Regions from separate parts of the Stenotrophomonas sp. 364 genome, predicted to be linked through region 2. Evidence: predicted binding sites of a transcription regulator. Region 2 holds the regulator's gene; the other holds the start of a gene.
What was found. The regulator FliA, encoded in region 2, starts transcription of late flagellar genes. The targets are predictions, from matches to a motif close to TAAAGTTTNNCNNNCNNNGGCCGATAA.
Positions count from the first base shown of each region.

Region 1 (7,240 bases), 2.3 Mb from region 2:
AACTGATGACCTACCGCCTGTCCGACCACACCACCGCCGATGACGCGCGCCGCTACCGCGACGACGCCGAAGTGAAGGATGCCTGGCAGCGCGAGCCGATGCTGCGCCTGCGCAAGTACCTCACCAACGCCGGTGTGTGGAGCGAGGAAGAGGAAGCCGCCTGGACCGCCGAGTGCGGCAAGCGCGTGGACGAAGAAGTGAACCTGTACCTCAATACCCCGGTGCAGCCGGTGGAGGCGATGTTCGACTTCCTGTATGCCGACCCGCCGCAGGACCTGCTGGCCCAGCGTGCGCAGGCGATCGCCCTGGAGCAGCGCCATGGATGAGATCAAGAACGGCGCCTCCAGCGCGCAGACCAACGCCGCCGACAGCGCCGCCGCCGCGCGCGGAGAAGAGAGCATGACCACCACCCCGATCACCCTCATCGAAGCCATTACCCAGGCGCTGGCCTGGGAGCTGGAGCACGACAAGTCGGTGCTGGTGCTGGGCGAAGACGTGGGCGTCAACGGCGGAGTGTTCCGCGCCACGGCCGGCCTGCAGCAGCGCTTTGGCGCCGACCGCATCCTGGACACCCCGCTGGATGAAACGACCATCGCCGGGCTGACCATCGGCCTGGCCGCACAGGGCATGAAGCCGGTGGCCGAAGCCCAGTTCGACGGCTTCATGTACCCGATGGTGGACCACATCATCTGCCACGCCGCGCGCCTGCGTTACCGCACCCGTGGCCGCCTGCACTGCCCGATGGTGCTGCGCGTGCCGTGGGGCGGTGGCATCCGCGCGCCTGAGCACCACAGCGAAGCCAACGAATCGATCTTCACCAACGTGCCGGGCCTGCGCGTGGTGCTGCCGTCCTCGCCGCAGCGCGCCTATGGCCTGTTGCTGGCCGCGATCCGCGAACCGGATCCGGTGATCTATATGGAGCCCAAGCGCATCTACCGCCAGTACAAGGAAGTGGTCGTCAACGACGGCGAAGCCTTGCCGCTGGACGTGTGCTTCGTGCTGCGCGACGGCACCGACGTGACCCTGGTCACCTGGGGCGCGCAGGTGAAGGAAGCGCTGGAAGCAGCCGACAAGCTGGCCGGCGAAGGCATCAGTGCCGAAGTGATCGACGTGGCCACGCTGCGCCCGCTCGACTTTGCCACCATCGCCGAGTCGGTGGCCAAGACTGGCCGCTGCGTGATCGTGCAGGAGGCGCCGAAGACGGCCGGCTTCGGTGCGGAAATCGCCGCGCGCCTGGCCGAGGAATCGCTGTACGACCTGCTGGCACCGGTCGAGCGCGTCACCGGCTATGACACCCACATTCCGTTGTTCCGCCTGGAAATGAAGTACCTGCCAAGCGTGGACCGGATCGTCAGCGCTGCCAAACGCGCCATTGCGGCAGGCTGACGTGCGGGCCCGCCTCCTAGGCCCGTACCGCAGCCAGTACCCCAACCCGCTCCGGTTCCGCACCGGCCAGATCGTCGAACTGGGTGTTCGTGACGAAGAATGGCCGGCGTTTGCCTGGGTACGCACCGATGACGGGCGTGCCGGCTGGGCACCGGTGGCGTGGTTGCAGTTGCTGGACGAGGGTCGCGCAGAAGCCCTGCGCGACTACGACGCCCGCGAACTGGATGTGGACAGCGGTGAACTGGTCAAACTGCATCATGAACACGGTGGTTGGTGGTGGTCCGAGCGCGCGAACGGCGCGACGGGCTGGCTGCCGGCCCGCGATCTCGAACTGCTGGAAGAGAACTGCACATGAGTGAGAACAAGAATTTCCACCTGCCCGACCTCGGCGAAGGCCTGCCGGACGCCACGATCGTGGAGTGGTTCGTCAAGGTAGGCGACGTGATCGCGCTCGACGCGCCGCTGGTCTCCATGGAGACCGCCAAGGCCGTGGTCGAAGTGCCCTCGCCGTTCTCCGGCAAGGTGCTGGCGCTGGCCGGCGGTGAAGGCGACATCATTCCCACCGGCAGCGTGCTGGCCCAGTTCGAACTGGACCCGAACATGCCGCAGCGCGCCGATGGCCAGGACACCGGCCACAGCCACGGACATGCCGCACCGTCGCCTACCCCCAGCACCGGCCAGACCGCGGCCGCGCAGCCGGACAAGGTGGTGGCGTCGGACAACGGGGGCGAGATCGCCAAGCCCGGCGCCGAGCGCGATGACGCCGGCACTGTGGTCGGCGCCATGCAGAGCTCCAATGCCGTGCACGCCGAACAGGCCGTCGCCGTGGGCGGGGTCAAGGCCGTGCCGGCCGTGCGCGCCACCGCGCGCAAGCTGGGCGTGGACCTCACCCGCGTGCGTGCCACCGGCACCGATGGCGCGGTGACCATGGCCGACGTCAAGCAGGCCGCCGCCGATGGCAGCGCCAAGGTCGGCGCTGCGCCGGCACGCGCCGCCGTGGCCGCACCGGCTGCCGCTGCACCGGCACCGGTGGCGCGCGCCGGCGAATCGCGTACGCCGCTGTCGGCCGCCGGTCGCCCGATGCGCACCCAGCCGCCGGGCGTGGTGGCCAAGGGCCAGCCGGAACCGCTCAAGGGCGTGCGCCGGAACATGGCGCGGGTCATGGCCGATGCGCACAGCAAGGTCGTGCCGACCACGCTCAACGACGACGCCGACATCCACGCCTGGGTGCCGGGCAACGACGTCACCGCGCGCCTGGTGCGCTCGATCGTGGTGGCCTGCCAGAAGGTGCCGGCCCTGAACGCGTGGTTCGACGGCGATGCGCTCACCCGCACGCTGCACAACCAGGTGGACATCGGCATCGCGGTGGACACCGACGACGGCCTGTTCGTGCCTGCCCTGCGCAACGCCGACATGCTCGACGCCCGTGGCATCCGCGAGGGCGTGAACCGCCTGCGCGAGCAGGTGGAATCGCGCTCGATCGCCGCCTCCGAGCTGAGCGGCTACACCATCTCGCTGTCCAACTTCGGCATGTTCGCCGGCCGCTACGCGACCCCGGTCGTGGTGCCGCCGTGCGTGGCCATCGTCGGTGCCGGCCGTGCCCGCCACCAGATGACCCCGGTGATGGGCGGCGTGGAAGCGCACAAGGTGATCCCGCTGTCGGTCACCTTCGACCACCGCGCGGCGACCGGCGGTGAGGCGGCGCGCTTCCTGCGGGCGATGCTGGATGATCTGGCGCTGGCCAGCTGATCTGCGCGAGCGGGTAGCTGCCGACCGTTGGTCGGCGGGCAATGACGGATACGACAATGGCCACCGCAAGGTGGCCGTTGTTGTTTGCGCCCCGGTAGTGCCAACCGCTGGCCGGCTCCTCCGTATACCGTGCAGCCGACCAACGGTCGGCTCTACCCGGTTGGGGTTCCTGCAGCCGACCAACGGTCGGCTCTACCTCGGTTGGGTTTCTGTGCAGCCGACCAACGGTCGGCTCTACCGTGCAAGGTCTGCTGCGCCTACGATCTGGACGCCCGGGCGCGGTGCCAGTGCTGCCTCCACCATCGCCGCGGCGATGTTGACCGCCGGGTTGATCCGCCAGGCGCGTGGCAGCACCGGGCCGAGCGCGCCCAGCACCAGGCTGGCCAGGTGCTCCCCGGTGCGGCGTTCGCTGCGTTCGCCGCCGATCAGACCGGGGCGTACCAGCGTCAGCGAGCGGTAGCCCAGCCCGCGCAGGTCCTGTTCCAGCCGGCCCTTGACCTGGTTGTAGAAGATCCGCGACTGCGGGTCGGCGCCCATTGCCGAATTCAGCACGAATGCGTGCGCGCCGTGGGCCTGGGCCAAGGTGGCCACCTGCAGCGGGTAGTCGTGGTCGATCCGGGCGAACACCGCGCGGCTGCCGGCCTGCTTGATGGTGCTGCCCAGCGCGCAGATCACCGCATCCACCGCCCACCAGGACGCGTCCACCGGCAGCCGCTCGAAGTCGACCACCGGGTTGTGCAGGGCCGGGTCGGCGTGCGCCAGCGGCCGCCGGGTGGGCGCCACCACCGCATCGCAGCGCGCGTCATCCAGCAGCTGCTGCAGCACCTGCCCGCCCACCAGCCCGGTTGCCCCCACCAGCATCACCTTCATCGCACGCTCCCACCGTCAGATTGCCTACCATCGTGGCACAGCCGACGTGCCCGGCCCGCGTTCAAGCCGGCGTGCCCGGCGCCGATACTGTTCCAACCTCTTCCACCTGCCCGGCCGCCCCGCCGGTGACCCGCCAAGGATCCGCGCATGACCGACCCGCACGACGCTCCCCCCAGCCCCGGCACCGCCGTGGGCCGGCTGCTGTCGCGGCGCCAGGCCGGCACCCGGGTGATCGACACGGCCAGCGTGGACGCACCCGGCCCCAAGGGCGGCAGCAGCGCGATGCTGCAGCGCCTGTTCGCCGGTGCCGAACAGCCCGAACCGCTGCTGGCCGCCTTCGCCAATGGGATGTCCACCCTGCCCGGCGAACTGGGCGACATGGGCCTGCGCCTGCAGTCGGCGCAGCGCAGTGCCGACTGGGTCAGCTACGGCCGCGCGATGCGCCAGCTGATCGACAAGTACATCCGCACCATCGAGCAGGACAGCCCCGACGGCCAGCCCGACAGCCTGCGCCTGCGCGAGCTGCTGCGGCACACGCTGGGCGTGACCGTGGCCAGCCTGCTGCAGAACATGCCCGAGCTGCGGGACGAACCCGCGCAGATCGCCGCCGACCTGCGCCACTGGCATCCCGGCCAGCCGCTGCAGCCGATCGAACTGCGCCTGCGCGAGCTGACCCACCAGATCGGCGTGCGCAGCGATGGCTGGCAGGAGCAGCAGGAACTGCTGCTGAGCCTGTTCGACCTGCTGCTGGACAATATCGGCGAGCTGCTGGATGACAGCAGCTGGCTGCATGGGCAGGTGCATGCGGTGCGCCAGCTGATCAGCGGCCCGCTGGACCGCGACTCGGTCGACCAGGCGCGCGCCAACCTGCGCGAAGTGATCTACAAGCAGGGTTTGCTCAAGCAGGGCATCGTTGAATCCAAGGCGGCCATGAAGGGCCTGATGGGCGGCTTCATCGAGCGCCTCGACGGCATGGCCGTGAGCACCGGCGAATACCACGACCGGATCAGTAGTTATGCGCTGGCCCTGAAGGAAGCGCGCAGCATCGCCGACCTCAGCCAGCTGCTGCAGGGCGTGCTGCAGGACACCGGCCGCGTGCAGGAGCAGGCACTGCAGGCGCGCGACCACCTGGGCAATGCACGCCGCGAAGTGGAACAGGCCGAGCAGCGCATCGCCGAGCTGGAGCAGGAACTGCGTGATGTGTCCGGGCTGGTCCGCACCGACCCGCTGACCGGGGCGCTCAACCGCCGCGGCTTCGACGAGCTGGTCGAGCGCGAGCTGGCGCGGGCCGGCCGCCATGGCCACCCGCTGGCCCTGGCGCTGATCGACCTGGACGACTTCCACCAGACCAACACCGCCCACGGCCATGCCGGCGGCGATGCCGTGCTGCGCCAGCTGGTGGCGGTCTGCCAGCTGCACCTGCGCAGCACCGATGCGATCGCCCGCATCGGCGGTGACGAGTTCGTGCTGCTGCTGCCCGAGACACCGGCCGCCGACAGCATGTCCACCCTGCTGCGGCTGCAGCGCTCGCTGGCCCAGCGCCCGCTGCAGCTGGACGACACGCGGGTGCCGGTGCACTTCAGCGCCGGGGTGGCGCAATGGCAGGCCGGCGAACCGGTGGATGCCCTGCTGCGGCGTGCCGATGCGGCCCTGTATGCGGCCAAGCGGGTCGGCAAGAACCGCGTGCAGGCGGCCGACGCGCCGCGGTGATCGGCGTGCCCGCCGAGGCGCTGTGATAACCGCCGCCTCCGTACGAATCACCCCGGTATGGACATGAACACCCCCGCCGCCCGCGACCCCCGCCTCCGCTTTGCCGCGTTGCTGGAGCAGCACCGCGGCATCGTGGTGAAGATCGCGCGCGGCTACTGCGCCCACCAGGAAGACCGGCTCGACCTGATCCAGGACATCAGCGTGCAGGCCTGGGATGCGTTCGACAGCTTCGACCCGGCACGCGCCCGCTTCTCTACCTGGCTGTACCGGGTCGCGCTGAACGTGGCCATCTCGCAGGTGCGCCGGCAGCAGCTGCGGCAACGCCACCATGCCGTGCTGGAGGAGGACACCCTGCCGGTGGACGAGGGTGCGCCGGCCGAACAACAGCACGCGGTAAAGCAGCTGGAGGACGCGATCCGCATGCTTCCGCCGCTGGACCGGGCATTGATGCTGCTGCACCTGGACGACCACGACCACCGCCAGATCGCCGACATCCTCGGCATCAGCACTGCCAACGTGTCCACCCGCCTGCACCGCCTGCGCCAGCAGCTGCGCGCGCGTTTCGACCCCACCGCCTGAGGCCATCGCCATGCATACCGACCCGCTCAAGCAGCTGTGGCACCAGGCCGGCGGCGACGCCGACGACAGCGAGGCGACCGCCGCGCTGAACAGCTGGCGACGCCACCGGCAGCACGCCGCGCAGCGCCAGTTGTCGGCGTTCAGTGCGGTGCAGGTGATGCAGCTGCTGTTCTGGCTGGCGCTGTCGATCTATTGCGGCAGCGTGTGGTGGCAGCAGCCGCCGCGGGCGGTGATGCTCAGCGCCGTGGCGCTGCACGTCTACTGCGTGGCGGTAATCATCGTCAGCGCTGCCCGGCTCCACCTGCGCGGGCAGCTGCAGCCCGACCAGCCGGTACTGCAGCAGTCCCGGCAGCTGGCATTGCTGCGCATGCAGACCGCCGCAGGCGAACTGCTGCTGGGGCTGCCCTGGTGCTGGCTGTGGCTGGCGGTGCCGGTGCTGGTGGCATGGCAGGCCTGTAGCATCGACCTGTCCGCCTTCGCCGCACGCGCGTTGCTGATCTCGCTGGTGGCCGGGGCGGCGCTGATGACCGCCCTGCTGCTCCTGGCCCGGCGTTGGCAGCGGCAGGCCCCGGAATCCCCCCGCCTGCAGCGCGCGATCGATGCCTTGTCCGGGCGCCGCCTGGCCGGCGCGCGCGCCGAGCTGGAGGCGCTGCGCGACTGGAACGCCCGCTGACAGACCGCGGCCCGGTCAGTGGGCCGCTTTCTTGCCGCGCAGCTTCTGGAAACCCATCACCGCGGCCAGCACGATCGCACCGGCGATCACGCCCACCACCATGTTGCCAAGCGCGTTGACCAGCCACCCCCACTGGCCTTCCCCGCCCAGCGCGACCACGGCATGGTGCAGCGCCGGCACGTTGTGCACCAGGATGCCGCCACCCACCAGGAACATCGCCGCAGTGCCGGCCACCGACAGGAACTTCATCAGCCAGGGCGCGGTGATCAGCAG
Region 1 covers NZ_CP047135.1:4,053,209-4,060,448, forward strand. The annotation lists gene pdhA (pyruvate dehydrogenase (acetyl-transferring) E1 component subunit alpha) at 1-326, shown strand, start outside; gene GQ674_RS18150 (alpha-ketoacid dehydrogenase subunit beta) at 319-1,386, shown strand; gene GQ674_RS18155 (SH3 domain-containing protein) at 1,388-1,741, shown strand; gene GQ674_RS18160 (dihydrolipoamide acetyltransferase family protein) at 1,738-3,135, shown strand; gene GQ674_RS18165 (NAD(P)H-binding protein) at 3,370-4,005, opposite strand; gene GQ674_RS18170 (GGDEF domain-containing protein) at 4,153-5,715, shown strand; gene GQ674_RS18175 (sigma-70 family RNA polymerase sigma factor) at 5,779-6,294, shown strand; gene GQ674_RS18180 (hypothetical protein) at 6,305-6,967, shown strand; gene GQ674_RS18185 (DUF808 domain-containing protein) at 6,983-7,240, opposite strand, start outside.
Region 1: a site for FliA is predicted at 4,067-4,093, ahead of GQ674_RS18170 (GGDEF domain-containing protein). Genes of this name have one in related genera too.

Region 2 (7,240 bases):
CGTGACCGTGCCGCCGGCCCTGCCGGTTGCCGAGGCCGTCGCCCCCGTGATGCCGCAGCCGCTGGCCGCCGTCGCCGAGGTGCGCGCCGAAAACCCGGCACCGGTTGCCGTCACGGAACCGGCGCAGGCCCAGCCGCAGCCCGCCGCCGAACTGGTGGTGGTGCAGCGTGACGACGAAGAGATCCGCCAGCTGCGCCATGAAGTGGCCGGCATGCGCCACGTCATCGAGCGCGAAATGCACCGCTTCACCGACGAGCGCCTCCGCGGCTCGCCGGTCCGCGCCGCCGCGCTGGACCTGATGGACGAATATGGCTTCGACGCCGGCATCAGCCGCGACGTGGCCATGCAGATCCCGCTGGACACCGAAGCCCACCGTGGCCGCGGTCTGACGCTGGGCCTGCTGTCGCGCAAGTTGCCGATCGCCCCGGTCGACCCGCTGGAGTCCGGCGGCGTGATCGCCCTGGTCGGCCCGACCGGTGCCGGCAAAACCACCACGATCGCCAAGCTGGCCTCGCGCTTCGCCGAGAAGCATGCCGCCCGCGACGTGGCCCTGGTCACCACCGATACCGGCCGCATCGGCGCCCGCGAGCAGCTGTATGGCTTCGGCCGCCAGCTTGGCATCGCAGTGCACGAAGCCAACAGCGGCAGCGACCTGAACCAGCTCCTGGAGCGCCTGCAGGATTACAAGCTGGTGCTGATCGACACCGCCGGGCTGGGTCCGCGTGACCGTGCCCTGGCCGCCCAGCTGCAGTGGCTGCGCGCCGCCGAGCAGATCCGCACGCTACTGGTACTGCCGGCCAACACCAGCTTCGGCGACATGGACGAGGTGGTCCGCCGCTTCAGCGCCGCCAACCCGCAGGGCGTGGTGCTGAGCAAGCTGGACGAAACCGGCCGCTTCGGCACCGCCCTGTCGGTGGCCGTGGACCACCGCCTGCCGATCACCTGGGTCACCGATGGCCAGGACGTTCCCGAAGACCTGCACCGGGCCAGTGCCGCCAATCTTGTACTTCGCCTTGAAGATTTGCGCCGCGCGGCCGATATGCCCTGCAACCCGGAGTTGAACCATGCCGTCGCGTGAGTACGCCAAGCTGACCAAGACCTTCCCGTTGTCTGCCACCCGCAGCCAGCCGCTGGGCCCTGTGCGCACCATCGCCGTCACCGGCGGCAAGGGCGGCGTGGGCAAGACCAACGTGTCGGCCAACCTGGCCGTGGCGCTCGCCGACATGGGCAAGCGCACGCTGCTGCTGGATGCGGACCTCGGGCTGGCCAACATCGATGTGATCCTGGGCCTGCAGCCCAAGCTGACCCTGGCCGACCTGGTCGCCGGGCGCTGCACCCTGGATGAAGTGATCATGGAAGGCCCCGGTGGCGTGCTGGTGGTACCGGCCGCATCCGGTCGCCGCCACATGGCCGAACTGCAGCCGGCAGAGCACGTGGGCCTGGTCAACGTGTTCTCCGAACTGGAGCGTGAGCTGGACTTCATGGTGGTGGACACCGCCGCCGGCATCACCGACGGGGTGCTGACCTTCTGCCAGGCCGCCCAGGACACCGTGGTGGTGGTCTGCGACGAACCGGCCTCGATCACCGACGCCTACGCGCTGATCAAGGTGCTCTCGCGCGAACGCGGGGTGGACCGTATCCAGGTGGTGGCCAACATGGTGCGCGACCCCAACGAAGGCCGCGTGCTGTATGAAAAGCTGACCCGGGTCTGCGAGAAGTTCCTGGCCGATGTGTCGCTGAACTACCTCGGCTGCGTGCCGCAGGACGACTGGCTGCGCCTGTCGGTGCAGCGCCAGCAGCCGGTGGTCAAGGCCTACCCGTCCAGCCCGGCCGCCCAGGCGATCACCGAGATCGCCCGCCGCACCGCCCGCTGGCAGGCTCCGACCGAGCCGCGTGGCGGGGTCGAATTCTTCCTGGAACGCATCCTCAAGCAACGCGGGGTGACCGCATGAAAGGCGCCGCACAATACAAAGAGGTGCAACGCACCGCCGCCAACGAGTGCATTGCCCAGCATTCGGACCTGGTGCGCCGCATCGCCCACCACCTGGCCGCGCGCCTGCCGGCCAGCGTGGAAGTGGATGACCTGATCCAGGCCGGCATGATGGGCCTGATCGAGGCCTCGCGCAGCTACGACGCCGACCAGGGCGCCTCGTTCGAGACCTACGCCTCGATCCGCATCCGCGGTTCGATGATCGACGAGATCCGCCGGGGCGACTGGGTGCCGCGTTCGGTGCACCGCCGTGCCCGCGACGCCGCGTCCACCATCCGCCGCCTGGAACAGAGCACCGGCCGTGCCGCCAGCGCCACCGAAGTGGCCGCCGCCATGGACATGCCGCTGCCGGACTACCTGCGCCTGATGGAAGACGCCGCACGCGGCCAGGTGTTGAGCCTGGAATCGCGGATCGAGGACCAGGGCGAGCTGGACACCGTCGCCCAGGGCGGCCCGACCCCGCAGCAGGTGCTGGAGCGCGGCGAGTTCGGCCGTGAACTGGGCAATGCGATCGGCCTGCTGCCCGAGCGCGAGCAGCTGGTGCTGTCGCTGTACTACGAGCAGGAACTGAATCTGAAAGAGATCGGCGCCGTACTGGGCGTCAGCGAGTCACGCGTGTGCCAGATCCACGGCCAGGCCGTGCTGCGCCTGCGGGGCCGATTGAAGATCTTCGAGGCGGCCGACGCCGGCCTCGCGAACACTTGATACCGAGGAAAGTGCTTTGAACAAGAACATGCGTATCTTGATCGTCGACGATTTCTCGACCATGCGTCGTATCGTCAAGAATTTGCTGGGCGATCTGGGCTTCACCAATACGGCCGAAGCCGAGGACGGGCATGCCGCGCTGTCGCTGCTGCAGAGCCAGCCGTTCGATTTCGTGGTCACCGACTGGAACATGCCGGTGATGACCGGCATCGACCTGCTCAAGGCGATCCGCGCCGACGCCAAGCTGAAGACCCTGCCGGTACTGATGGTCACCGCCGAAGCCAAGCGCGAACAGATCATCGAAGCGGCCCAGTGCGGCGTCAACGGCTACATCATCAAGCCGTTCACCGCGCAGACCCTGGAAGAAAAGCTCGGCAAGATCTTCGAACGCCTGGCAGCGAGCGCCTGATGGAAACCCTTCGCGACAAATCCGCGCTGGTGCAGCGCCTGCAGGACGCCCTGGCTGCGCTGGAAAGCGGCGATGAAGCCGGCTGGCGCCGGGAAATCGACGCGCTGGCTGCCCTGCGCACCCAGCCGATGATGGCCGGCCTGAACCGGCTCGCCCGCGAACTGGGCCAGGCCCTGGGCGAACTGCCCAGCCTGCCCAGCGAAGCCGGCGAGCTGGACGATGCCTGCGCGCGCCTGGACCACGTGGTGACGATGACCGAACAGGCCACCCACCGCACCCTGGACCTGGCCGAGGAATGCCGGGCCCTGACCGAACAGCTGCGGGCCAATGGCCTCACCGCCGACCAGGACCAGCAGCTGGACCGGATCCGCCACAACCTCACCGAGATCGCCCTTACCCAAAGCTACCAGGACCTCACCGGGCAGATCATCCGCCGCGTGGTGGGGATCGTGCGTCGCGTGCACGAAGGGTTTGGCGCACTCGGCCTGCCGCCGCAGGACGACACCGCGCAGAAGCGGGACAACGGCCTGGCCGGCCCGGCCGTGAGTGGCCTGGACCGTCACCAGGTATCCCAGGTGGATGCTGACGACCTGCTTTCGGATTTGGGGCTGTAACACCATGAGCGCTGTTCCAGACGATATTGCCGCCGATTTCATCCTCGAGGCCCAGGAAATCCTGGACCGCCTCGGCGAACAGCTGGTGTCGCTGGAGCAGTCGCCCCAGGACAGCGACCAGCTCAATGCGGTGTTCCGCGGCTTCCACACGCTCAAGGGCGGTGCCGGCTTCCTCGGCATCCAGGCCATGGTCGAGCTGTGCCATGCCGCCGAGGAAACCCTGGGCATGGCCCGCTCCGGCAAGGCCACGCTGCAGGCCCACCACTTCGATGCGGCCCAGCAGTCGCTGGACTACCTGCAGTCGATGCTGGATTCGGTGTCGGCCGGCGAAGAGCCCGGGTATGCGCCGCCGGAGCTGATCGCACAGTTCGACGTCAACGGCCCGGCCACTCCGGTGGCGGCAGTTGCCGCCCCGGTCAGCGGCGAGCTGATCACCGACGATGAGTTCGAAGCCCTGCTCGACACCCTGCACGGCGGCGCCGCACCCACCGCCGTGGCGGGAGCCGGCAAGGCCGATGATGGCCTGATCGGCGAAGACGAGTTCGAGGCGCTGCTCGACCAGCTGCATGGCGGTGCCGTGCCCGGCGCCAAGCCGGTGGCCGCGCCCGCACCGCCGCCCCGTGCAGCGGCAGCACCGGCCGCCAAGCCGGCCGCCAACAAGCCGGTGGCCGAAGCCGAGCACACCGTGCGCGTGGACACCAAGCGCCTGGACGCCATCGTCAACCTGATCGGCGAACTGGTGCTGTCACGCAACCGGCTCAAGACCCTGCGTGCGCGCCTGCACGACGAAGAACTCGACCGCGCGGTCTCCACGCTGGACATCGCCACCGCACGCCTGCAGTCGGCGGTGATGCGCACCCGCATGCAGCCGGTGGGCAAGGTGTTCTCGCGCTTCCCCAAGGTCGCCCGCGACGTGGCGCGCAACCTGAAGAAGGAAGTGGAACTGGAGCTGATCGGCGCCGAGACCGAGCTCGACCGTAACCTGGTCGAAGCCCTGGCCGACCCGTTGGTGCACCTGGTGCGCAACGCCATCGACCACGGCGTGGAAACCCCCGATCTGCGTGAAGCGCAGGGCAAGCCGCGCAGCGGCCACGTGCGGCTGTCGGCGCAACAGGAAGGCGACTACGTCAGCATCGAAGTCCAGGACGACGGCGCCGGCATCGATCCCGAACGGCTGCGCCAGAAGGCACGTGAGAAGGGACTGATCGATCCGGAAGCGGCCGCCCGCCTGACCAGCGAGGAATGCCTGCACCTGGTGTTCCTGCCGGGCTTCTCGACCAAACAGGAAGTCACCGACATTTCCGGCCGTGGCGTAGGCATGGATGTGGTGCAGTCGCGCATCCGCGAGCTCAGCGGCCAGATCCAGATCCAGTCCGAGCTGGGCCGTGGCAGTCGCTTCATGATCCGCGTCCCGCTCACCCTGGCCATCCTGCCGACGTTGCTGGTGCAGGCCGGCGACGACGTCTACGCCCTGCCGCTGGCCCGCGTGATGGAGGTGCTGCATGCACCGAACACCTCGCTGGGCTGGTTCGATGGCCGCGCCGTGCTCGACCGCAAGTCGCACACGCTGCCGCTGGTGGACCTGCGCCATTGGCTCGCCGTCGCACCGGCTGCCTCCTCGCTGCTCACCATCGTGGTTTTGCAGGCCGGCGAAGCCCGCTTCGGGCTGGTGGTGGACCAGGTGCGGGGCCGCGAGGAAGTGGTGATCAAACCGCTGCCCAAGGCACTGCGCGGCCTGCGCGGTTACGCCGGCGCCACCCTGATCGGCGACGGCCGCATGTCGCTGATCCTCGACGTGGACGGCCTCCGCTGACGCCGGTAGAGCCGACCGTTGGTCGGCTGCTTTACCCCGAAAAACTGTGACCGCCGCCCCACCGGATTCCTTCGGCATCTCAAGTCCCATTCACATACGCCGATAACGGACCCATGGACAGACTCAGCCTCATCGGACTTTTCCTCGCCCTGGCCTCACTGGTCGGCGGCAGCATCCTCAAGGGGGCCGGCCTGGCGTCACTGTGGTCGCCGGCCGCCTTCGTGATCGTGATCGTCGGCACCATCGCCTCCATCCTGCTGCACACCTCGCCGGCGGTGTTCAAGCATGCCTTCAAGATTGTGCGCTGGGTCATCCTGCCGCCCAGCAGCGACCGCCACGAACTGATCAAGCAGATCGTCGAATGGAGCAACATCGCCCGTCGCCAGGGCCTGCTCGGCCTGGAAACCCAGGTGGATGCGCAGAACGACCCGTTCCTGCGCAAGGGCCTGCAGCTGCTGGTGGACGGCGTGGAGCCGGAAACCATCCGCCACATGATGGAAATCGAACTGAGCAGCCAGGAGCACCAGGACCTGGCCGCGTCCAAGGTGTTCGAGGGAATGGGCATCTACGCCCCCACGCTGGGCATCATCGGCGCGGTGCTGGGCCTGATCGCGGTGATGAAGAACCTGGCCGACCCGAGCAAGCTCGGCCACGGCATCGCCGCGGCGTTCACCGCCACCATCTACGGCATCGCCTCGGCCAACCTGCTGTTCCTGCCGGTGTCGGCCAAGCTGAAGAGCGTGATCCACCACAACAGCCGCGACCGCGAAATGATCATCGAAGGCCTGATCTCGATCGCGCAGGGCGAAAACCCGCGCAACATCGAAACCAACCTCTCCGGGTTCCTGCACTGACATGGCCCGTCGCAAGCATCACGAAGAGCACGCCAACCATGAGGCCTGGGCCATTCCCTATGCCGACCTCATGACGCTCCTGCTCGCCTTCTTCGTGGTGATGTACGCCATCTCCTCGCTCAACGAAGGCAAGTACCGGGTCATGGCCGATGCGCTGACCACCGCCTTCGGGGGCGCGCCGCGCACCATCAACCCGGTGCAGGTGGGCAACCAGCAGGTGCAGGGCGGCGGCTGGGACAGCCCGTCGGTGATCAAGGCCGGCAACCGCGTCGGCCCGGCCGCGCCAGCGCCGTCCAACGACCCCACCCTGCTGCCGGCAATGGCCTCGCAGATGCGCATGCCCGTTTCGGTGCGCAACCAGGAACAGCTGCAGCGCGCCGAACGCCAGCTCAACACCATCGCCGACCGCCTCACCGCCACGCTGGCACCGCTGATCGAGCGCGGCATGATCACCGTGCGCCGCACCGAGCTGTGGATCGAGGTGGAGATCAACAGCGACATCCTGTTCCCCACCGGCTCGGCCACGCTGGATGTGCACGCACGCGACACCCTGTCCAAGCTGGCCCAGGTGCTGCGCGAGGCACCCAACGGCGTGCGCGTGGAAGGTCACACCGACAACATTCCGATCGCCACCCCGTTGTTCCCCTCCAACTGGGAACTCTCTGCCGGGCGCGCGGCCAGCGTGGTCCACCTGTTCGCCGACCAGGGCCTGCAGCCGTCGCGGCTGGCGATGGTCGGCTACGGCCAGTTCCGCCCGCGCGAAGACAATGCCACCGCCGAAGGGCGCAACCGCAACCGGCGGGTGATGGTGATCATCCTGGCCGACACCGCGCAGGGCGTGGATCCGATCGGGCC
Region 2 covers NZ_CP047135.1:1,797,005-1,804,244, reverse strand. The annotation lists gene flhF (flagellar biosynthesis protein FlhF) at 1-1,078, shown strand, start outside; gene GQ674_RS08345 (MinD/ParA family protein) at 1,065-1,952, shown strand; gene GQ674_RS08340 (RNA polymerase sigma factor FliA) at 1,949-2,695, shown strand; gene cheY (chemotaxis response regulator CheY) at 2,712-3,104, shown strand; gene GQ674_RS08330 (protein phosphatase CheZ) at 3,104-3,718, shown strand; gene GQ674_RS08325 (chemotaxis protein CheA) at 3,723-5,531, shown strand; gene GQ674_RS08320 (flagellar motor protein) at 5,645-6,385, shown strand; partial or broken gene motD (flagellar motor protein MotD) at 6,387-7,217, shown strand.